Regions from separate parts of the Serratia sp. YWN4 genome, predicted to be linked through region 3. Evidence: predicted binding sites of a transcription regulator. Region 3 holds the regulator's gene; each other region holds the start of a gene.

Region 1 (5,575 bases), 2.6 Mb from region 3:
AGAGTGGAGCCGCAGCGATTTGTTCGCGCCGCAACCCTACTTGCAATTTGGCGTGCAGACCGATGCCAGTTTACGTGCGCTCAAGCAAGGGCAGGCGATCGCGAATCTGTACGCTATCGGGGCCGTCACCGCGGGCTACGATCCGTTGCAGCAGGGCTGCGGAGCCGGGGTATCGCTGATAGGTGCGCTGTATGTGGCACAACAGATTGCTATGCAGGAGGTATCGGCATGAGCCTGTTAAAAGACAACAGCTTTGAGAGCTGCATTAAATGCACGGTGTGTACCACCTATTGCCCGGTGGCCAAGGTCAACCCGCTCTATCCGGGGCCGAAGCAGGCCGGGCCGGATGGCGAGCGCCTGCGGCTGAAAGATCCGGCGCTGTATGATGAGGCGCTGAAATACTGCACCAACTGCAAACGCTGCGAAGTGGCGTGCCCATCCGAGGTGAAAATCGGTGATATTATTCAGCGCGCCCGTGCCAATTTCAGCCAGAAAAAGCCGACGCTGCGCGATGCCATTCTCAGCCACACCGATATTATGGGCTCGTTGTCGACGCCGTTTGCGCCGATCGTCAATGCCACCACCGGGCTGAAACCGGTGCGTATGCTGCTGGATAAAGCGCTGAAGATCGATCACCGGCGTGAACTGCCAAAATACTCTTTCGGCACCTTCCGCCGCTGGTATCGCCAACAGGCGCAGCAGCAACAGCGTTATAGCGAACAGGTGGCGTTTTTCCACGGTTGCTTTGTCAATTACAACCATCCGCAGCTCGGTAAAGATCTGATCAAGGTGTTCAACGCCATGGATATCGGCGTGCAACTGCTGAAACGTGAGAAATGCTGCGGTGTGCCGCTGATTGCCAATGGTTTTATCGAACAGGCTAAAAAACAGGCCAAGGTGAACGCCGAATCCTTGCATGATGCGGTGCTGGAGCGCGGTATTCCGGTAGTCGCCACCTCTTCGAGTTGCACCTTTACCCTGCGCGATGAATATCCGCATCTGTTGGGGGTCGATACCTCGGCGGTGCGCGAACGGGTGGAACTGGCAACGCGCTATCTCTATCGCCTGCTCAGTCAGGGGCGCAGGTTGCCGCTCAAGCACACGCCGCTGCGCGTGGCTTACCATACGCCGTGCCATATGGAAAAAATGGGCTGGACCGCCTACACGCTGGAGCTGATGCGGCAGATCCCAGGTTTAGAACTGGTGGTGCTGGAATCGCAATGCTGTGGGATCGCCGGGACTTACGGCTTCAAGTCGGAGAACTATGAAACCTCGCAGGGCATTGGTGCTTCGTTGTTCCGTCAGATCGAAGAGAGCGGCGTGGATAGGGTGATTACCGACTGCGAAACCTGCAAATGGCAGATCGAAATGTCGACCAGTAAGCGCTGCGAACATCCGATCACCCTGCTGGCGCAGGCGCTGGGGTAAGAATTAAAGGGGCCGGTACAAGCACCGGCCCTGGCAAGATTAAGGCTGTAACTTCAACGAACTGATAATGCCTTCGGCTTCGCTTTGTGCCTGCTGCTGGTTATCCGCTGGCAGCGTGACCTGAATAGTCAGCAACTGGTTACCCAGCTCACCGAACAGGATCGACGAGTAAGCCTTTTGGCCGCTGCTGGTAATGATGCTGTCCAGTTGGCGCAATGACACCCCGTTGATATCGATGACTTTATTGGTGATAACCTGGAGGTTGGCATCGCGTGAGCGCTGCTGCTGTTCCATGTTCTGGGCCAGAGTTTCCAGACTGTCTGCTGGTTTATCACCCAGGATGATGATCAATGCACGCTGGCCGGTGCTGTCGGCGAAGACGTGGCGGTTATTAGATTGCTGGCTCAGCTTGCTGCTCTGATCCGCCATGCCGTTTGGCAGGGTAAAGGTCAGTTTGCCATCCAGTAAGCTCACCGCTTGGTTGGCTGTTGTACTCGCGCTGCCGTTGACCGGCTCTTTATTGTCTTTGGCACCGTCACAGGCCGCAAGGCCAAGCACTAACAGGCTGATACCCATCAATTTTGCTACTTTACGCATGGGGCTTCCTTATTCCTTCACAGGTAGGGGGGTTGTCGCGTATGGCACCGTATTCCAGGCTGAAATGCAAGGCGGATGTTGTCACAAGGCTTGTTTGCGCAGTAGCGGGGCAGCCGAGCCACCCCTGATCAGCGGATTAATTCGGCTGTAACTGGCCGTCTTGCTGGCGCGATGCCAGGCGTTTGAGCAGCATGTTTAGCAGCACGCCGTACATCGGCAGGAAGAACAGCATGCAGATCAGCACTTTGAAGCCGTAATCGACCAGCGCAATCTCCACCCAGTTGGCGGCCATAAAGGGATCGCTGCTTCTATAGAAAGCGATAAAGAAGAACGCCAGCGTATCGCTGATATTGCCGAGGAACATCGCCGCTGCCGGAGCGAGCCACCAAGTGCGGCGTTGGCGCAGGCGGTTGAAGACATACACATCCAGGATCTGGCCCAGCACGTAGGCCATAAAGCTGGCGACGGCGATGCGTGCCACAAACAGGTTAAAGTGGGTCAGTGCGCCCAAACCCTGCCATTCCCCCTGAAAAGTGATGGTGGAGATCACATAGGAGATAAACAGCGCGGGGATCATCACGGCAAGGATAATTCTGCGCGCCAGCGGGGCACCGAAGATCCTGACCGTCAGATCGGTTGCCAGGAAGATGAACGGGAAAGTAAACGCCCCCCAGGTGGTATGGAAACCGAAAATACCGATCGGCAACTGCACCAGATAGTTACTGGAGGTAATGATGGCAATATGGAATAACGATAGCCAAACCAACGCGGTAACGCGCTGTTGAGCGGTAAACGAATACATGATGTGGCCTTTTTAAGTTGGGGTGAGGGAACCCATATTTAACGGTAGAGATTTTACCTGCGCGGCGCATATTACGCGTTTGCGCAACCAATGCAACTTAAGTTGTGGTTAAATTTCACGCAAACGATAACCTGTGTTGCACAGAAAAACCACTGGCGTAAACTATATGCCAGTGAGATCCGGCGAGCCTTCGCCGATCGTTTTTGATCGAGAACAATGCATGACTGATATCTTTACCCAGGCAGACCAGACGCTCGACGCGTTAGGCTTGCGCTGCCCGGAACCGGTAATGATGGTGCGTAAAACCGTGCGCCATATGGACAACGGTAAAACGTTGCTGATTATTGCCGACGATCCGGCCACCACCCGCGATATTCCGGGTTTTTGCCGTTTTATGGAGCACACGCTGGTGGCGCAGGAAACCGAAACGGCCCCTTATCGCTATCTGCTGCGCAAAGGACGGGTGGAGTAACGCCAGGCCCGCGTGGAGCCTGGCGGATTGCCGCTATGGGCGTTTCTTCAATAGACGCAGTGCGTTGGCAGTCACCAGCGCGGTAGCGCCGGAATCCGCCAGCACCGCCAGCCACAAGCCGGTCACCCCTAGCAGGGTGGTGACCAGGAAAATCCCTTTCAGCCCAAGCGCGATGGCAATGTTCTGGCGAATATTGGCGTGTGTGGCGCGTGCGATACGAATCATCTCGGCTACTCCAACCAGACGGTTGTGCGTCAATGCGGCGTCAGCCGTTTCCAGTGCCACGTCGGTGCCGCTGCCCATGGCGATGCCGATACTGGCGGCTTTCATCGCTGGGGCATCGTTGATGCCATCGCCAATCATTGCCGTCTGCTGCTGTTGATTCAGCTCGGTGATGGCTTGCACCTTGTCTTCCGGCATCAGCCCTGCGCGGTAATCAATTCCCAACTCGTCAGCAATGGCTGCCGCCGCGCGCGGGTTATCACCGGTCAGCATCACGCCGCGGATGCCTAATTCTGCCAACTCGGCAATCGCCTGTTTGGCGTCGTTGCGTAAGGTATCACGCAGTGCCAGCAGGCCGACGGGAACACCCTCTTCCAGCACCACTACGGCGGTTTTCCCTGCCGTTTCCAGCGTTTCAACCTGGCTGCGCCATGCGTGGCTAAGCTGGCTTTCTGCCAGTTTGCCCGGCGCGCTGATCAAAATGGTTTTACCGTTAACAATGCCTTCCACGCCAACTCCTGCCAGCGCCCGGCGGTTTTCTGCCAGCGGCAGTGCCTCGCCGTTTTCCCCGGCGCGGTTGATGATGGCCTGCGCCAATGGATGGTGGGAACCCACCTCAACCGCAGCCGCCAGAGCCAGCAACTGCTGCTCGCTGATGCCGTTGGCTGGCAACACGTCGGTGACGGTCGGTTTGCCTTCGGTCAGCGTGCCGGTTTTATCGAACGCAATGGTTTGTACTCGGCCCAACTGTTCCAGCGCCGCGCCGCCTTTAATTAGCGCACCACGGCGGGTGGCGGCGGCCAAGCCGGAGGTGATCGCCGCCGGAGTCGAGATCACCAGCGCACAAGGGCAACCGATCAGCAGCAGGGTCAGGCCACGATAGATCCACATCTGCCAAGGTTCGGCGAACATCAACGGTGGCACCAGGATCACGGCAACCGCCAGCAGCATGATCGCCGGGGTGTAATAGCGGCTAAAGCGATCGAGGAAGCGTTCGATCGGTGCGCGGCGCTCTTCGGCCTCTTCAATCAGTTGCAGAATACGGTCGATGGCATTTTTACCTGGCTCAGAAGTCACTTTCATCTGCGCCGCCTGATCAACCGACAGGCTGCCTGCCGCCACTTTCTCACCCTGTTTGCGTTCAACCGGCACGGACTCACCGGTTAATGCACTTTCGTCAAAGCTGGCGAAGGGGTTGATTAACTCAGCATCGGCAGGCAGACGGCCACCCGGCGCGATTTCAATCACATCGCCGGGGCGCAGGCTGGCGACCGGCACCTTTTTGCGCGAATTACCCTGGATCAGCAGTGCATCCTCCGGCACTAACGCCATCAGGGCTTTCACGCCTTTGCGGGCGCGGTTGGCGGCATAGGATTCCAGCAGTTCCCCCACCATAAACAGCAGCAGCACCATGGCGGCTTCGGCCGTGGCACCGATGAACAGTGCGCCAATGGCGGCGACGCTCATCAGAGTTTCAATAGCGAACGGGGTGCCTGAGCGGATCAGGCGCAGGGCTTTACGGCCGATAGGTGCCAAGCCGACCAGCGTGGTAATGATAAAGGCAATCTGGCCGAATTGCGGGTTGATGAGATCCAAGATCCAACTGCTTGCCATCAATACCGAGAGGAATACCAGCGGGCCGAATTCACCCAGGCGGGAGGTTTTTGGCTCATCGGTTTTAACTGCGGTATCCAGCAGGATAAAACCAGCCTGTTTTACCGCATCCTGCACGCGCAGGCTGATATCGCTCTGGGCATCCACCACCAGCTTTTCCGTAGCAAACAGTACGCGTGCGCTTGCGACACCGGGAATGGCAGTGACGGCATTTTCAATTTTTTTGGCACAGCTTGGGCAATCCATGCCAGTGACTTTCCAACTGAAACGTTGGCTGCCGGAAGGGGGAGCGGCAGCCAGCCTGTCGCTTTCCTCATCCGGATCGTCGTGGCCGCTGCTGCAACAGCTGGCACTGTGCTCATGGGCCGGTTCGTGGGCATGGGCGTGATTTTCCGCCCCGGTGGTTTTTTCACTGCTGCAACCGTGCTGGGTTTGCGCGT
Region 2 (5,575 bases), 2.1 Mb from region 3:
CTGTTTCTTCATCCCAGAGTTACTGCCCAGCATCGCTTTGGAGAACGCTTCGGCGAAGGTGCGACCAACGCCCATCACTTCACCGGTGGAGCGCATTTCCGGCCCAAGGATCGGGTCAACGCCTGGGAATTTGTTGAACGGCAGTACCACTTCTTTCACCGAGTAGTACGGCGGGATAATTTCTTCGGTTACGCCCTGTTCAGCCAGCGACTGACCAACCATCACGCGCGCCGCCACTTTCGCCAGCGGCACGCCGGTGGCTTTAGAGACAAACGGTACGGTACGTGCCGCACGCGGGTTCACTTCGATCAGGTAAACTTCGTTGTTTTTCACCGCAAACTGCACGTTCATCAAACCGCGCACCTGCAGCTCAAACGCCAGCTTTTCAACCTGCTGGCGCATCACATCCTGAATTTCTTTGCTCAGAGTGTAAGCCGGCAGTGAACACGCCGAGTCACCTGAGTGTACGCCAGCCTGCTCGATGTGCTCCATGATGCCGCCAATCAGCACACGTTCGCCGTCACAGATGGCATCAACGTCCACTTCTATCGCATCATCGAGGAAACGGTCCAGCAGCACCGGAGCATCGTTAGACACGCTGACGGCGTTCTGGAAGTAGCGGCGCAGGTCGACTTCGTCGTAAACGATCTCCATCGCACGGCCACCCAACACGTAGGACGGGCGCACCACCAGCGGATAGCCAAGCCCAGTGGCTTTTTCTACCGCCTGCTCAATGGTGGCTACCGTGGCGTTGGCCGGTTGCTTCAGGCCCAGGCGGTTAACCGCCTGCTGGAAACGTTCGCGGTCTTCGGCACGGTCGATGGCATCCGGGCTGGTACCGATAATCGGCACGCCTGCGGCTTCCAGTTCGCGCGCCAGCTTCAGCGGAGTCTGGCCACCGTACTGCACGATCACGCCTTTTGGCTTCTCGATACGCACGATTTCCAGCACGTCTTCCAGCGTCACCGGTTCGAAGTACAGGCGATCCGAGGTGTCGTAATCGGTAGACACGGTTTCCGGGTTACAGTTGACCATGATGGTCTCGTAACCGTCTTCACGCAGCGCCAGCGAGGCATGCACGCAGCAATAATCAAACTCAATGCCCTGGCCGATACGGTTCGGACCACCGCCCAGCACCATCACTTTCGGGCGATCGTTGGTTGGGTTAGATTCGCACTCTTCTTCATAGGTGGAATACATGTAAGCGGTGTCGGTAGCGAATTCAGCCGCGCAGGTATCAACACGTTTGTAGACCGGGTGCAGGTTAAAGCTGTGACGCAGCTTGCGGATTTCGTTTTCGGAAACCCCCACCAGCGTAGCCAAACGCGCATCGGCAAAACCTTTACGCTTCAGCGTGCGCAGGAACTCAGCGTTCAGGCTGTTGATGCCCGTTTCAGCCACTTGCTCTTCCAAACGCACCAGCTCTTCGATCTGCACCAGGAACCAGCGGTCGATATTGGTCAGGTTGAACACGCCGTCGATAGACATACCGGCGCGGAAAGCGTCAGCGATATACCAGATGCGGTCACAACCGGCTTCCTTCAGTTCGCGGCGGATCTTGGTCAGCGCTTCCGGATCGTCCAGGCTCACTTTCGGATCGAAACCGGTCGCACCCACTTCCAGGCCACGCAGCGCTTTCTGCAAGGATTCCTGCTGGGTACGGCCAATTGCCATCACTTCACCGACCGACTTCATCTGGGTGGTCAGGCGATCGTTGGCACCGGCAAATTTCTCGAAGTTGAAACGAGGAATTTTGGTCACCACGTAGTCGATAGACGGCTCAAAGGAGGCTGGAGTACGGCCGCCGGTGATGTCGTTCATCAGTTCGTCGAGGGTGTAACCCACCGCCAGCTTGGCGGCAATCTTGGCAATCGGGAAACCGGTGGCTTTCGACGCCAGCGCAGAAGAGCGGGACACGCGCGGGTTCATTTCGATCACGATCAGGCGGCCGGTTTTCGGGTTTACCGAGAACTGCACGTTGGAACCGCCGGTTTCGACGCCGATTTCACGCAGCACCGCCATCGAGGCGTTACGCATGATTTGGTACTCTTTGTCGGTCAGCGTCTGTGCCGGGGCGACGGTGATCGAGTCGCCGGTGTGGATCCCCATCGCGTCGATGTTTTCGATGGAACAGACAATGATGCAGTTGTCGTTCTTATCGCGCACCACTTCCATTTCATACTCTTTCCAACCGATCAACGATTCGTCAATCAACAGCTCTTTGGTCGGCGACAGATCCAGACCGCGCTCGCAGATCTCTTCGAACTCTTCGCGGTTGTAAGCAATACCGCCGCCGGTGCCGCCCATGGTGAACGATGGGCGGATAATGCACGGGAAGCCGACGTCAGCGGCCACCGCCAGCGCTTCTTCCATATTGTGCGCAATGCCGGAGCGCGCGGTATCCAGGCCGATTTTCTTCATGGCGATGTCGAAACGGCGGCGATCTTCCGCTTTGTCGATGGCATCGGCCGTGGCACCGATCATGGTCACACCGAACTCAGCCAGCACGCCTTGGCGCTCCAGCTCTAGCGCGCAGTTCAGCGCCGTCTGGCCGCCCATGGTCGGCAGCACCGCATCTGGGCGCTCTTTTTCGATGATTTTACGCACCACTTCCCAATGAATCGGCTCGATGTAGGTCGCATCGGCCATTTCCGGGTCGGTCATGATGGTTGCCGGGTTGGAGTTGACCAGAATAACGCGGTAACCCTCTTCACGCAGCGCCTTACAGGCTTGGGCACCAGAGTAGTCGAACTCACACGCCTGGCCGATAACGATCGGGCCAGCGCCGAGGATCAGGATGCTTTTTATATCTGTACGTTTTGGCATGGCTGTTATGGCTCCTGATTATTTGGCGTTGGAACGGTAAGTCTCAATCAGTTCGATAAAGTGATCGAACAGCGGCGCAGCATCATGCGGGCCTGGGCTGGCTTCAGGGTGCCCCTGGAAGCTGAACGCCGCTTTGTCGGTGCGGTGGATCCCTTGCACCGTGTGGTCGAACAGGGATTTGTGCGTGACGCGCAGCGTAGCGGGCAGATGATTTTCATCCACCGCAAAGCCGTGGTTCTGCGCGGTGATCATCACGGTATTGTTATCCAGATCTTTCACCGGATGGTTGCCACCGTGATGGCCGAGCTTCATCTTCACGGTCTTGGCACCGCTGGCCAATGCCAGTAGCTGATGGCCCAGGCAGATGCCGAATACCGGAATGTCGGTTTCCAGGAACTGTTTGATAGCGGTAATCGCGTAATCGCACGGCTCCGGGTCGCCCGGCCCGTTGGACAGGAAGATGCCGTCTGGATTCATTTTCAGCACGTCATCGGCAGGGGTTTGCGCAGGCACTACGGTCAGGCGGCAGCCGCGATCCACCAGCATGCGCAGGATGTTGCGTTTGGCGCCGTAGTCGTAGGCCACTACGTGGTAGGGCAATTCGCTCGCCGCTTTCGCTTCCGGCAAGTCGCCTTCAAGCGTCCAACTGCCCTGCTGCCAGGCGTAGGCTTCTTTGGTAGTGACTTCTTTCGCCAGATCCATGCCTTTCAGGCCAGGGAAGGCTTTGGCCTTTTGTAGCGCCAATTCAGCATTGGTGACATCACCAGCAATGATGCAGCCGTTTTGTGCGCCCTTTTCGCGCAGCAGGCGAGTCAGTTTGCGGGTATCGATATCGGCAATCGCCACAATGTTGTTGCGCTTGAGGTACTCGGCAAGGCCTTCTTCGTTGCGATAGTTGCTGGCAATCAGTGGGAGGTCGCGAATGACGAGGCCTTGAGCGTGAACAGCGGAGGATTCTTCGTCGGAAGCATTGGTGCCGACATTGCCGATATGAGGATAAGTGAGAGTAACAATCTGGCGGGAATAGGAAGGATCAGTGAGGATTTCTTGATAGCCGGTCATCGACGTATTGAAGACCACTTCCCCCACTGCCGTACCTTCTGCCCCGATGGCCCGACCGTGGAATTGGGTTCCGTCTTCCAGAACCAATAGCGCTGACTTAATCAAAACACCCTCCAAGGAATAATCAATCATAATATTTGCATATTAATTCAGATTTCACCGCCTAAATCAATGCAAAAACCGCCCTCAAGGCTAATTTTTGGCAAATTGGGCGCATTTTAATGATGAGCCTCTGACTTGTCTACTCAAAGCACCATTTTTTATCGTATTTTTGCTGTTCTCACAGTTTTATGGGCTTCACACCGATAAAAACATACGGAAACTCGGGCGAGTAAACGGTTGCGAGACACAATGACACAGAAAACCCATGATAGCCGCTAAAACTCGGCCCTAATAAACAAACGAGGGGATAAAAAGGAGAGAAAGCAAAAGATAACTGATTAAAACAGGAGATACCGTTAAAATAGTCAAAGTAACCCCTGTTTTTATGGTTAAAAAAAAGGACAATAAAATTATTGCCCTATTATCATAGCACTATGATCAATACAACCACATCACAATGGTATGCAAAACATTATAACTGCTCTAAACCAAGGACATCACGCATATCAAACAGCCCTTTTTGCTGCTTGGTGATCCAGGATGCCGCACGCACGGCACCATTGGCAAAAGTCATGCGGCTTGATGCTTTATGCGTAATTTCCACCCGCTCGCCAATATCGACAAACATGGCGGTGTGCTCACCCACGATATCCCCAGCGCGAATGGTAGCAAAACCGATGCTTTTTGGATCGCGCTCGCCGGTATAGCCAACCCGTTGGTAAACCGCGCATTCTTTCAAATCACGGCCCAACGCCCCAGCGATCGCCTCGCCCATCGCCAGCGCAGTGCCGGAAGGAGCATCCACCTTGTGGCGGTGATGCGCTTCGACAATTTCAATATCGGTATAGTCGCCCATCACTTTAGCGGCTTTTTCCAACAGTTTGAGCATCACGTTAACGCCAACGCTGAAGTTGGCAGCAAACACGATGCCGATATGTTGTGCAGCAGCGCCGATCGCCGCTTTACCGGCATCATCAAAACCGGTGGTGCCAATCACCATGCCTTTTTTATGTGCCACGCAAAACGCCAGATGCGCCAAGGTGCCTTCTGGGCGGGTGAAATCGATCAGAATATCGAAATCATTAGCCACCTGTTCCAGGCTGTCGCTGACGGTCACCCCCAGCGCCCCAACACCAGCCAGTTCACCGGCATCGGTTCCCACCAGGCTTGAGCCTGGGCGCTCCAGAGCCGCCCCCAACATCACGCCCTGCGCCTGCTGCACCGCCTGAATCAATTGACGCCCCATGCGGCCACCGGAACCCGCAATCGCGATGCGGATCTGTGAATCAGTCATACTTTTCTCTCTTCTTGATTTTGTGCCCATGTAAGGAGCATGAGGTCCAGAGTAACTGCCCTGCTTTATCACTGCCAGAGGATTTCATGCAGAATTAGAATATTATGTTATCCCGATACTTTTATCAGTAACGCTATCAATTGATTAACAATTGGTCGAATAACGATAAGAACACAAATCTGCATAATCATGCGGTTTTTATGCATTGAGATAAAGCCTGTTCAGCGAGTTCCTCCTTGCCGTACGCGGGCTAAAATGCAAAACGGGGAGCCGAAGCTCCCCCGTTGCTTA
Region 3 (5,575 bases):
CTTTATCGGGCGACTTGAGCGGCAGGTAGAGCGCTTCGGTCTGGAGCCGGTGGCGGTGGGTGTGGACGCGGGTTACTTCACCGCCGCGGTGTGCCATCTGACACAGGAAATGGGTATCGCGCTGGTTCCCGGCTATCGGCGGCCGCACAAAGGTCAGAATGAGTTCCAGAAAAAGCACTTCAGGTATGATGAGGCACGGGAAGTGTATGTGTGCCCGGCAGGCGAATTGCTGATATATAGCACGACAGACCGTAACGGTTATCAGCATTACCGTTCAGACCCGGCAGTGTGCCAGCGCTGTGAGCAGAGGCAGCAATGTACGCAGAACAGCAAGGCACAGAAAACGATAACGCGGCATGTGTGGGAAGAGGCGAAAGAGGAAGCCAACAGGTTACGGCTGACGAAATGGGGCAAGAAAATCTACGCGCGGCGCAAAGAGACGGTGGAGAGAAGCTTCGCGGATGCGAAACAGCACCATGGCCATCGGTATGCGCGGTTCCGTGGACTGTCAAAAGTGCAGATGCAGTGCCTGCTGGCGGCCACAGCGCAGAATATGAAAAAGATGGCGCTGCTGGCGCTTCTTTATTGTCTTTACCGGTGGTGGAAAGCGTCTTGGGAAGGCCAGAAAGGTGCCTTGGGCGAACAGAAGTCGCCAATGACGGGGTTATGGAAAAATATCGCGATCGCGACCTGCGGTCGCTAAAAAAGAAGAACCCCACCTGAAGAAGTGGGGTTAGTCAGCAGTCTGAAGGCGCAGCATGCTGCGCCTTTATTATTTCTTGGTATGAATCAGTTCAATGCGGCGATAAAACCGAAAACAATAATCATTGCCAAAGCACAAACGGTGGTAATCAATGACATCTTCAAATCGGTATCCATAACGACTCCCTATCAGATTGGCTTCACTAAGCATAAAATCCACATGATTAATGCGTCAAATCATTTTCACACAGTTCGTGACTAAAATCTTGTTATCATTTCCCTCGTTATAATGCCGAATAGATCTTCCACTTTGCGTCGATATGGGACAGAATCCGCAGTTCACAACTGCGTACCGGCAAAATGCCCCTCCTGTTTAAGCGGCTTACGAACTCAGCACTAAAAACTCAGCTTCCGCTTATCTGGAGAGAGATCTACGCAGGCAAACGATTAACATCATACTCACATACCATAACCTGTGGGTTCAGGAGTCATTCTTTAGATGGCAACGATTAAAGATGTAGCCAAACGCGCTGGCGTTTCCACTACCACCGTTTCGCACGTCATCAATAAAACGCGTTTCGTCGCCGAAGAAACAAAAGAGGCCGTTCGGGCTGCGATCAAAGATCTGCACTACTCCCCGAGCGCCGTCGCACGCAGCCTCAAGGTTAACCACACCAAATCGATCGGCTTGCTCGCGACCTCGAGTGAAGCGCCCTACTTTGCTGAAGTAATCGAAGCGGTAGAGAACAGTTGCTACAGCAAAGGCTATACCCTGATCCTCTGTAACTCACACAATAATCTCGACAAGCAGCAGGCCTATCTGGCGATGCTGGCGCAAAAGCGTGTTGATGGCCTGCTGGTGATGTGCTCGGAATACCCAGATCAGTTACTGGGCATGCTGGAGGATTATCGCAATATCCCAATGGTGGTGATGGATTGGGGTGCTGCACGCGGTGATTTTACCGACACCATTATCGATAACGCCTTTGAGGGCGGTTATCTGGCTGGTCGTTATCTGCTGGAGCGTGGCCACCGTGATATCGGCGCTATTCCAGGGCAACTGTCACGCAACACCGGCGGCGGCCGCCATCAGGGGTTCCTGAAGGCGCTGCAAGAGGCCAATGTTGAGGTGCGTGAAGAGTGGATCGTCCAAGGGGATTTTGAACCCGATTCGGGTTACAAGGCCATGCACCAGATCCTGTCGCAGAAGCACCGTCCTACTGCGGTATTCTGCGGGGGCGATATTATGGCAATGGGGGCGATTTGTGCCGCCGACGAACTGGGGCTGCGCGTCCCGCAGGATATTTCGGTGATCGGTTACGATAACGTGCGTAACGCGCGCTATTTCACCCCGGCGCTAACCACCATCCACCAGCCGAAAGAGCGCCTGGGGGAAATGGCTTTCACCATGCTGCTGGATCGCATTATCAGCAAGCGTGAAGAGTCCCAAGTGATTGAAGTGCATCCAAAACTGATCGAGCGCCGTTCCGTGGCCGATGGCCCGTTCATCGATTATCGCCGCTAGTCTCTTCGCTCAGCCACTCCTGGTTGAGCGTTTCACTGTCCCCCAAATACTCCAGTAGCCAAGCCATCGCCGGTGATTGTGCGTTCTGCTGCCAGGTCAGGCAGCAGGCACTGGCGGGAAACGGCTCCTGCAATTGCAAGGCTACCAGTTCCCCGCTTTGCACTAACGGCAGCACGCGATGCGCTGGTACCATGCCAACACACAACCCGCTGCGCAAGCAGTCTACGGCGGAAACCCAATCGGGCACGGTAAGCCGCCGCTGATTATCCAATGACCAAGTCACTCGCTTGGGCAAGTTGCGCGAAGTATCTTCCAACAACAGAGAGGGATAAGGCCGCAGTTGATCGTTGCGCAGCAAACCGCTCAGGCTGGCCAACGGATGTGACGCGCTAACCACACATAGCCAGTTCATAAAGCCCATATCGCGAAAGGCAAAACCACCGCCCACCGGCACCGCGCGCGTGGCCCCGATAGCCATCTCAGCCCGGCCATCCACCAGCGCGTCCCACACGCCGTTAAACACTTCCGGTTGCACCATCAGTTCCACATCGGGGAAGTGGCGATAAAAATCCACTACCAGTTGGCGGCTGCGCTGCGGCTTAACAATAATATCCACTGCGATTTTTAGCTGCCCGCGCCAGCCATTAGCCACCTGCTGACATTGACGGCGTGTATCAAGCATTTTTTTGATAACAGTACGCGCTTCTTTTACAAACAGCGCCCCGGCAGGCGTCAATTCCACATCACGATGACGGCGTTCAAACAGCGGCACCGCCAACCATTGCTCCAATTGTCGCACGGTATAACTCACCGCAGACGGCACACGGTGCAACTCCTGTGCTGCCGCACTGAAACTGCCGGTGCGCGCTACCGCATCAACCACATCGAGTGAATATTCAGACCACATCTCTTTTTGCCTTCAATTTTTTTAATAGCACTTAGCAAATATTACCGTTTCACAAGCAGAGATCCAGCCGGATACACTGGCCGGCGCTAAAAAACCTGCAATAAGAAATATTAATGAGAAATACCATGCAAAATTTTGGATTTATGTTTTATCTCGCTGGCCTGAGTATGCTGGGTTATCTGGCCACCGATATGTATCTGCCCGCCTTTGGTGCCATGCAACAGGATTTGCAAATCTCCGCCAGTGCCATCAGCGCCAGCCTGAGTATCTTTCTGGCTGGTTTCGCCTTTGCCCAACTGGTGTGGGGGCCGCTTTCCGATAAGCTGGGCCGCAAGCCAGTTCTGTTGTTTGGCCTGGCGTTGTTTGCTTTCGGCTGCCTGGGGATGCTATGGGTGCAAAATGCCGTTCAATTGTGGTCATTGCGTTTCATCCAGGCAATTGGAGTCTGCTCTGCCGCCGTAACCTGGCAGGCCATCGTGGTGGATCGCTATCGCGATGGCAAAGTTAACCGTATTTTCGCCACTATCATGCCATTGGTTGCACTTTCCCCAGCATTGGCCCCGCTGATCGGTGCCTGGCTGCTGAATCACCTGGGTTGGCGAGCGATCTTTGCGGTGCTGCTGGGTATCGCTGCCTTGTTGTTCGTCCCAACCCTGCTGCTGAAAGAGACGGCCAGAATCGTACCTTCTGCCGATAAAAAGCCCGGCCTCAGTTTCCTGCAAATCCTGAAGTCTCGGGTTTTCAGCGGCAACGTGATGATCTTTGCTGCCTGCTCTGCCAGCTTCTTTGCCTGGCTGACCGGTTCGCCGTTTATTCTCGGCAATATGGGATACAGCCCGAATGACATTGGCCTGAGTTATGTTCCACAGACGTTGGCCTTTTTATTCGGCGGCTACGGTTGTCGTACTGCGTTAAACCGCATTTCTGGCAAAACCTTGCTGCCGTGGCTGCTGGTAGCTTATGGAGTCAGCATGGTGGCGCTATATCTGGTCGCCACCTTGAGTCAACCGACATTAACTCGTCTGCTGATCCCATTCTGCTTTATGGCTTTGGTTAACGGTGCCAGCTACCCGATTCTGGTGGCCAATGCGCTGATGCCGTTCCCTGATAACAGTGGTAAAGCCGCAGCCTTGCAGAATACGTTGCAATTGGGGCTCTGTTTTATCGCCAGTATGTTGGTTTCGGCATTTATCACCCAACCGCTGTTAGCCACGGTTACCGTGATGGTCGCCACGGTGGTTTTGGCTGCCTTGGGGTACATGATTCAGCGTGGGAAAGAAGAGGTTGATGGGCAAGTCATCTGCCAGAAACATGCTGACTCCGCATCATAATTGCCTTGAGAAATAGTCACTTAATGAAAATTCTAGCCGAGCGCGATTTACTGTTGAGTCTGCGTCTCGGCAAGCCTATACTCGAAATAACCTTTTAAAATAACACCTATATAGAACTTTTATCGCAGTAACTCTTGTGTCCGCGGATGGCGTCACACTTTATTTAAGGAATCATTTTCCCGTGCCTTTAATTGCGCTGGGAGTCTCTTAAATTTCCTCTGTTCATAGTCGGTATCAGACACCACGGCGAAATTTTACCGTAGCTAAACGTATGCCTTATTAGAAATTGTCTACGCTATTTTCTTATGGGTCATAAGTCAGAAGAAGGTGATGGAGAAACTATGAGTTCATCGTGTATAGAAGATCTGAGCATTCAGGATAACCAATGGTATCGTATCGCGCATGAAATGCTCGGCATGGCCGGTATTGAGATCAACGGTTCACGTCCTTTCGATATTCAGATTAAAAATCCCAACTTCTTTAAACGCGTTCTGCAGGAAGGCTCTTTGGGATTGGGCGAAAGCTATATGGATGGTTGGTGGGAGTGTGAACGGCTGGACATTTTTTTTCAGCGCGTTGTCGCTGCCGGTCTTGAGAAAAAACTCCCCCGCAAACTGAAAGATACCCTGCGCATTGCCGCTGCCCGTCTGGGCAATCTGCAATCCAAGAAACGTGCCTGGATCGTCGGCAAAGAACATTACGATCTAGTCAACGACCTGTTTACCCTGATGCTTGATCCTTATATGCAATATTCCTGCGGCTACTGGAAAGAAGCCACCACGCTGGAAGAAGCGCAAGAAGCCAAACTGCGTATGATCTGCGAAAAGCTGCATCTGCAACCCGGCATGCGCTTGTTGGATATCGGCTGTGGTTGGGGTGGGCTTTCGGCCTATGCAGCTAAGCACTACGGCGTTTCGGTGGTTGGCGTGACTATTTCAGCGGAACAACAGAAGCTGGCTCAAGATCGCTGCGCTGGCCTGGATGTAGAGATTTTGCTGAAGGATTACCGCGATCTTCACCAGCAGTTTGACCGCATTGTTTCTGTCGGGATGTTCGAACACGTCGGCCCGAAAAATTACCGGACCTATTTCAAGGTGGTCGCACGTAATT
Region 4 (5,575 bases), 510 kb from region 3:
CTTGTAGCAAAGCAGTACCCTGAATTTATTAAAATAATTAAACACTTTTACTTCTGCCAGCAAAGAGCCGTGTATGTCATTAAAACTGAGTGTCATTGTCCCTCTGCATAATGTCGGGGAGTTGTTCGTCCCTTTTCTGGAGTCTCTGCTTGCGCAGCAGGAACAACAGCTTGAAGTGATTATTGTGAACGATGGTTCTACCGATGGTTCAGGTGATATTGCTCACCGTTATGCCGCTCAGCATTCGCATATTAGTGTGATCGATCAAGCGAATGCGGGCGTATCCTGTGCGCGTAACGCCGGATTGGCCGTCGCGCGTGGGAAATATGTCGCCTTTCCTGATGCTGATGATGTATTGGCGCCAGAAATGTATTCAACGCTGATTGCACAGGCGGAACAGCATCAATTAGATGTGATGCAGTGCAATGGCGAACGTTATTTCGCCAGTAATGATGAGTTGCAGCCGATCATTCCCCAACAGCGGTTGAAAGACACTGCGGTCATCAGCGGCAACCAATGGCTGGAAAAGGCGCTGAAATCCAGACGCTTCATTCATGTGGTGTGGCTGGCAGTTTACCGTCTTGATTTTATCAGACAGCATCAGCTCTATTTTGAGCCGGGCCTCCATCACCAGGATATTCCCTGGACTACCGAAGTGATGTTTAACGCCCAGCGGGTGAAATACCTCAGCAAGCCACTGTATCGCCAGCGGGTTCACGATCGGTCGATTAGCAACCGCCGCCGCACCGGGCAGGCCAACGTTGAATACCAGCGTCATTACATGCAGATCGTCGAGATGCTGGTGGCGCTGAACCAACGTTATAGCCAGAAAATCCCGCTTTGCCCGGCATTTCACTGGCAAATCACTCGCGAAGCGCTGGGGATTTGCCACAGTATTCGCCGTGAACCTGAGTTACAGGCACGGCAGCAGATCACTGAAGAATTCTATCGGCGTGGTATTAATCACGCCATGATCGCCAACATGCGCGGCATCAAACAGATATGGCAGGTCATGCTGTGGCGGCATCGCCTGAAACAGTGGCGGTGCAACCGCCGTTGCCCGGTGCAGGCTCCAGAATAACAGGCGTAGGGTTCCACGGCTTTAAGGCGTATACTCCACGTCCATTTTGCTGGGGAGAAACACATGCTTGCAGGTATGCCGTCACTGAGCCATCAAGAACAGCAGGAAGCTGCTGAACGTATCCATCACCTGATGGAGCAGGGCATGAGCAGTGGTGAAGCCATCGCGTGCGTCGCACAGGAAATCCGTGAAAAGCATCAAGGGGATCGGGTAACTGCCCTGTTCGACGATGAAGAGGAAGAACCGCAGGAAGAGCCGACCGAGTATTTGGAAGACGACGCGGAAGACGACGAAAATTATTGATATTGCCGGGGTTCGGCGTACCGAACCCCAAGGTTATCAGCCTTGAACGGCCACTGCTGCGGCCGCCTGTTTAGCCAATTCTACCGCCTGATCAACGTCCGCTGCGGTAGCCAGTGCCACCCCCAAGCGGCGTTTGCCGCTGATGTCCGGCTTGCCGAACAAACGCACCTGATTATAGCCGCTTAACGCCCGATCCAACCCACTGAAGCGCAGGTTTTCGCTGTTCAATTCCGGCAGGATCACCGCAGAAGCCGAAGGCCCGAACTGGCGGATGGCGCTAATCGGCAACCCGAGAAAAGCACGCACATGCAGGGCGAACTCGGACAGATCCTGCGAGATCAGCGTAACCATGCCGGTATCGTGCGGGCGTGGCGACACTTCACTGAAAATGACCTCGTCACCGCAGACAAACAGCTCAACCCCAAATAAACCAAAGCCCCCTAATGCGTTAACCACGTTTTCTGCAATCGCCTGCGCACGGCTTAATGCCAACTCAGACATCTGCTGCGGTTGCCAGGATTCACGATAGTCGCCGTCCTCCTGACGATGGCCGATCGGGGCACAGAAGTGTATGCCATCAACGGCATTGATGGTCAGCAAGGTGATCTCGAAATCAAATTTCACCAATCCTTCCACAATCACCCGGCCACCACCGGCGCGGCCGCCTTGCTGGGCGTATTCCCATGCGCTGCCAAGCTGTTGCTCGCTGCGGATCAGGCTTTGCCCTTTGCCGGACGAGCTCATTACCGGCTTGATGATGCACGGATAGCCAATTTCAGCCACTGCCGCACGGAAGCCCTCTTCGCTGTCGGCAAAGCGATAACTTGAGGTTGGCAAACCCAGGGTTTCTGCCGCCAGGCGGCGGATGCCTTCGCGGTTCATGGTCAGGCGCGTGGCTTCGGCACAGGGCACCACGTTGTGCCCTTGCTGTTCCAGCTCGACCAGCATACTGGTGGCGATGGCTTCAATTTCCGGCACGATGTAATCGGGGCGCTCCAGCTCAATGATTGCTTTCAATGCCTGACCATCCAGCATATTGATTACATGGCTGCGATGGGCCACATGCATGGCAGGAGCGTCTTTGTACCGATCGACAGCAATCACTTCCAGCCCTAAACGCTGGCATTCAATGGCAACTTCTTTACCCAACTCGCCAGAGCCGAGCAGCATAACGCGGGTAGCAGAAGGGCGCAGAGCGGTTCCAATTGTCAACATAGTTTCGTACCAATACGGTCTGATAGTAGGCGCGCATTATATACGAAAACGATTGCGTGTGCAGAGGGTGAGATAACAAGGCCCGGAAATCTGCCGCTGCCAGCAGTTTTTTTACCGCTGAAATCCGGAATCCACACTAACTCTGTTATCATCTGCGCCTGATTCGGTGCCAGCCCGCGGGCCGCGCCGCCTTTCCACTTGCTATATAAGAGTTATTGCCGTGAGCACAGTTTCCTTTTCTTCCCTGCCGCTGCCAGCCGAACAGTTGGCCAACCTCAACGAACTGGGGTATGCCGAAATGACGCCGGTACAGGCCGCAGCGCTGCCCGCTATCCTGAAAGGGCTGGACGTTCGTGCCAAAGCGAAAACCGGCAGCGGCAAGACGGCGGCGTTCGGTATCGGTCTGCTGGATAAAATCAACGTTGCCCAGGTGGCGGCCCAGGCGCTGATCCTGTGCCCGACGCGTGAGTTGGCCGATCAGGTCAGCAAAGAGCTGCGCCGCTTGGCACGTTTCACCCAGAACATCAAAATCCTGACCCTGTGCGGCGGCCAACCGGTGGGGCCACAGCTCGATTCACTGGTGCATGCGCCGCATATCGTGGTAGGGACACCGGGCCGCATTCAGGAGCATCTGCGTAAAAAAACGCTGGTGCTGGATGATTTGAAGGTGTTGGTGCTGGATGAAGCCGATCGTATGCTGGACATGGGCTTTGCCGATGATATCGACGACGTGATCAGCTATACGCCACCGCAGCGCCAGACCTTGCTGTTTTCTGCCACCTATCCGGCAGGCATTGAGCGCATCAGCGCGCGCGTGCAGCGTGAACCGCTGAATGTCGAAGTGGATGAAGGGGATGAACCCACCACCATCGAGCAGCGTTTCTATGAAACCACGCGCGATCAACGCCCAGCGGTGCTGGTGGCGGCGATCCGCCATTATCAACCCGCTTCTTGCGTGGTGTTTTGTAACACCAAGCGCGACTGCCAGAGCGTGTTTGAAGCGCTGGAAGCGCGCGGCATCAGCGTGCTGGCATTGCATGGCGATCTGGAACAGCGCGATCGCGACCAGGTATTGGTACGTTTCGCCAACCGCAGTTGCCGAGTTCTGGTAGCGACCGACGTCGCAGCCCGTGGTCTGGATATTAAAGATCTGGAACTGGTGGTGAACTACGAATTGGCATTTGACCCGGAAGTACACGTACACCGCATTGGCCGTACTGGCCGTGCCGGTTTGAGCGGGCTGGCCATCAGCCTGTGTACGCCACAGGAAATGGCGCGGGTACATGCGATCGAAGAGTATCTGCAAATAACCGCCAATTGGGTGCCGGTTTCAGAGCTGAGTGGGGCGTCAAATGCCTCGCTGGAGGCCGAAATGGTCACGTTATGTATCGACGGTGGCCGTAAAGCGAAGATCCGCCCTGGTGATATTCTCGGCGCGCTGACCGGCGATGCTGGGTTGACGGCAGCGGATGTGGGCAAAATTGATATGTTCCCGGTGCATGCCTATGTGGCGATCCGCAAGGCCAGCGCACGCAAGGCGCTGCAACAGCTTCAGCAGGGCAAAATCAAAGGCAAAAGCTGCAAAGCGCGGCTGTTGAAATAATAAACGGCGGAGCGCTTGCGCTCCCGCTCGATATGATATTATACTGTATAAAATTACAGTATTCTAACCTTTGAGGAATGCGCACATGGCTGTTGAAGTGAAATATGTAGTAGTAAGAAACGGTGAGGAAAAAATGACTTTCGCTAACAAGAAAGATGCCGATGCCTACGACAAAATGCTGGATCTGGCCGACAGCCTCGGTGAGTGGCTGCAACAGGCACCGATTACCCTTGAAGATGAACAGCGTGAAGGGTTGAGCTTCTTCCTGGCAGAGCATAAAGACGCGTTAGCGCAGATTCTGCGTGGTGCTGCACCACAGGAAACAGTGAAAAAACCGGCTAAAGCCAAAAGTGAAAAACCGGTCGCTATCTTGCAAGAAGAACCAGCCTCCGAGCCAGAACAGCAGGCTGCATAATCAGCCGTGATGAACAAGGAACGGTATGAACCGTGAAATAACCTTCTTCAGCCGCTTTGAGCAAGACATTATGGCCGGGCGCAAAACCATCACCATTCGGGATGCCAGTGAATCCCACTTCCACCCCGGTGAGGTGCTGCGCGTGAGCCGTAATGAAGACGGCGTATTTTTCTGCTTTATTGAAGTGCAGTCGGTCACGCCGATACGTCTAGGGGCGTTGACTGAAGCGCATGCTCGGCAGGAGAATATGACGCTCAGCGAGTTGAAACAGGTGATCAAACAGATCTATCCAGGGCTGGATGAGCTGTTTGTGATTGCCTTCAGGAAACGTTAATTCCTTGCCTGGCTGAGTATTTAATGGCTCTGCGACACAAATTTGCATCTTTCATACATTTACTGACAAATAATCCCCTAATCTGAAGATTGATCGGCGATCTGGCATGAAAGTGCCTGCACGCCTGAAATTCACCTGTTCAGAGGTAGACGATGAAAAATAACTGGATGCAACAGATTCAATCGATGCTGGGTGACAAAGCCAGCTCAATGGGCGGCACGGAAGGCATTGGTAAATTACTGGCCCCGACCGCGCTGGGTGGCCTGGTAGGCGTTCTATTAGCCAACAAATCCTCCCGCAAAATGGTGGGTAAATTTGGTAAAAACGCGTTGATTATCGGTGGCAGTGCCGCGTTAGGAGCCGTGCTGTGGAACAAATACAAACAGCGCGTCAAAGAAACACACCAGGAAGAAACGCAGTTTGGCTTGCAGAGTACGCCAGCGGATTTGCGTGCCAAACGGCTGGTACAGGCGTTGGTGTTTGCCGCTAAAAGTGATGGCCATATTGACGCAGAAGAAAAGCAGGCCATCGACCATAGCCTGGAGCAATTGCAAGTGGGTGATGAAGCTCAAAGCTGGGTGCAGCAAGCCATCGACCAACCGCTGAACCCGGATCTGATCGCGC

The links. Region 3 encodes PurR, which represses purine synthesis genes. Its sites were predicted from a motif close to CANGCAAACGTTTGCNTG; they were not measured.
Region 1: the regulator PurR is predicted to act here: its motif matches at 2,944-2,961, upstream of tusA (sulfurtransferase TusA).
Region 2: the regulator PurR is predicted to act here: its motif matches at 4,217-4,234, upstream of carA (glutamine-hydrolyzing carbamoyl-phosphate synthase small subunit).
Region 4: the regulator PurR is predicted to act here: its motif matches at 2,641-2,658, upstream of purT (formate-dependent phosphoribosylglycinamide formyltransferase).

Annotation. Positions count from the first base shown of each region.
Region 1 is NZ_CM147696.1:5,233,506-5,239,080, reverse strand. It holds gene glpB (glycerol-3-phosphate dehydrogenase subunit GlpB) at 1-232, shown strand, start outside; gene glpC (anaerobic glycerol-3-phosphate dehydrogenase subunit GlpC) at 229-1,428, shown strand; gene ACX9GT_RS24120 (DcrB family lipoprotein) at 1,468-2,025, opposite strand; gene ACX9GT_RS24115 (7-cyano-7-deazaguanine/7-aminomethyl-7-deazaguanine transporter) at 2,162-2,827, opposite strand; gene tusA (sulfurtransferase TusA) at 3,048-3,299, shown strand; gene ACX9GT_RS24105 (zinc/cadmium/mercury/lead-transporting ATPase) at 3,333-5,575, opposite strand, start outside.
Region 2 is NZ_CM147696.1:4,674,852-4,680,426, forward strand. It holds gene carB (carbamoyl-phosphate synthase large subunit) at 1-2,826, opposite strand, end outside; gene carA (glutamine-hydrolyzing carbamoyl-phosphate synthase small subunit) at 2,845-3,993, opposite strand; gene dapB (4-hydroxy-tetrahydrodipicolinate reductase) at 4,463-5,284, opposite strand.
Region 3 is NZ_CM147696.1:2,598,953-2,604,527, reverse strand. It holds gene ACX9GT_RS12420 (IS1182 family transposase) at 1-703, shown strand, start outside; gene cydH (cytochrome bd-I oxidase subunit CydH) at 790-879, opposite strand; gene purR (HTH-type transcriptional repressor PurR) at 1,202-2,227, shown strand; gene punR (DNA-binding transcriptional activator PunR) at 2,208-3,134, opposite strand; gene punC (purine nucleoside transporter PunC) at 3,248-4,465, shown strand; gene cfa (cyclopropane fatty acyl phospholipid synthase) at 4,807-5,575, shown strand, end outside.
Region 4 is NZ_CM147696.1:3,106,837-3,112,411, reverse strand. It holds gene ACX9GT_RS14805 (glycosyltransferase) at 74-1,081, shown strand; gene ACX9GT_RS14800 (YoaH family protein) at 1,145-1,384, shown strand; gene purT (formate-dependent phosphoribosylglycinamide formyltransferase) at 1,421-2,599, opposite strand; gene dbpA (ATP-dependent RNA helicase DbpA) at 2,820-4,202, shown strand; gene ACX9GT_RS14785 (YebG family protein) at 4,288-4,617, shown strand; gene yqfB (N(4)-acetylcytidine aminohydrolase) at 4,643-4,951, shown strand; gene ACX9GT_RS14775 (tellurite resistance TerB family protein) at 5,104-5,575, shown strand, end outside.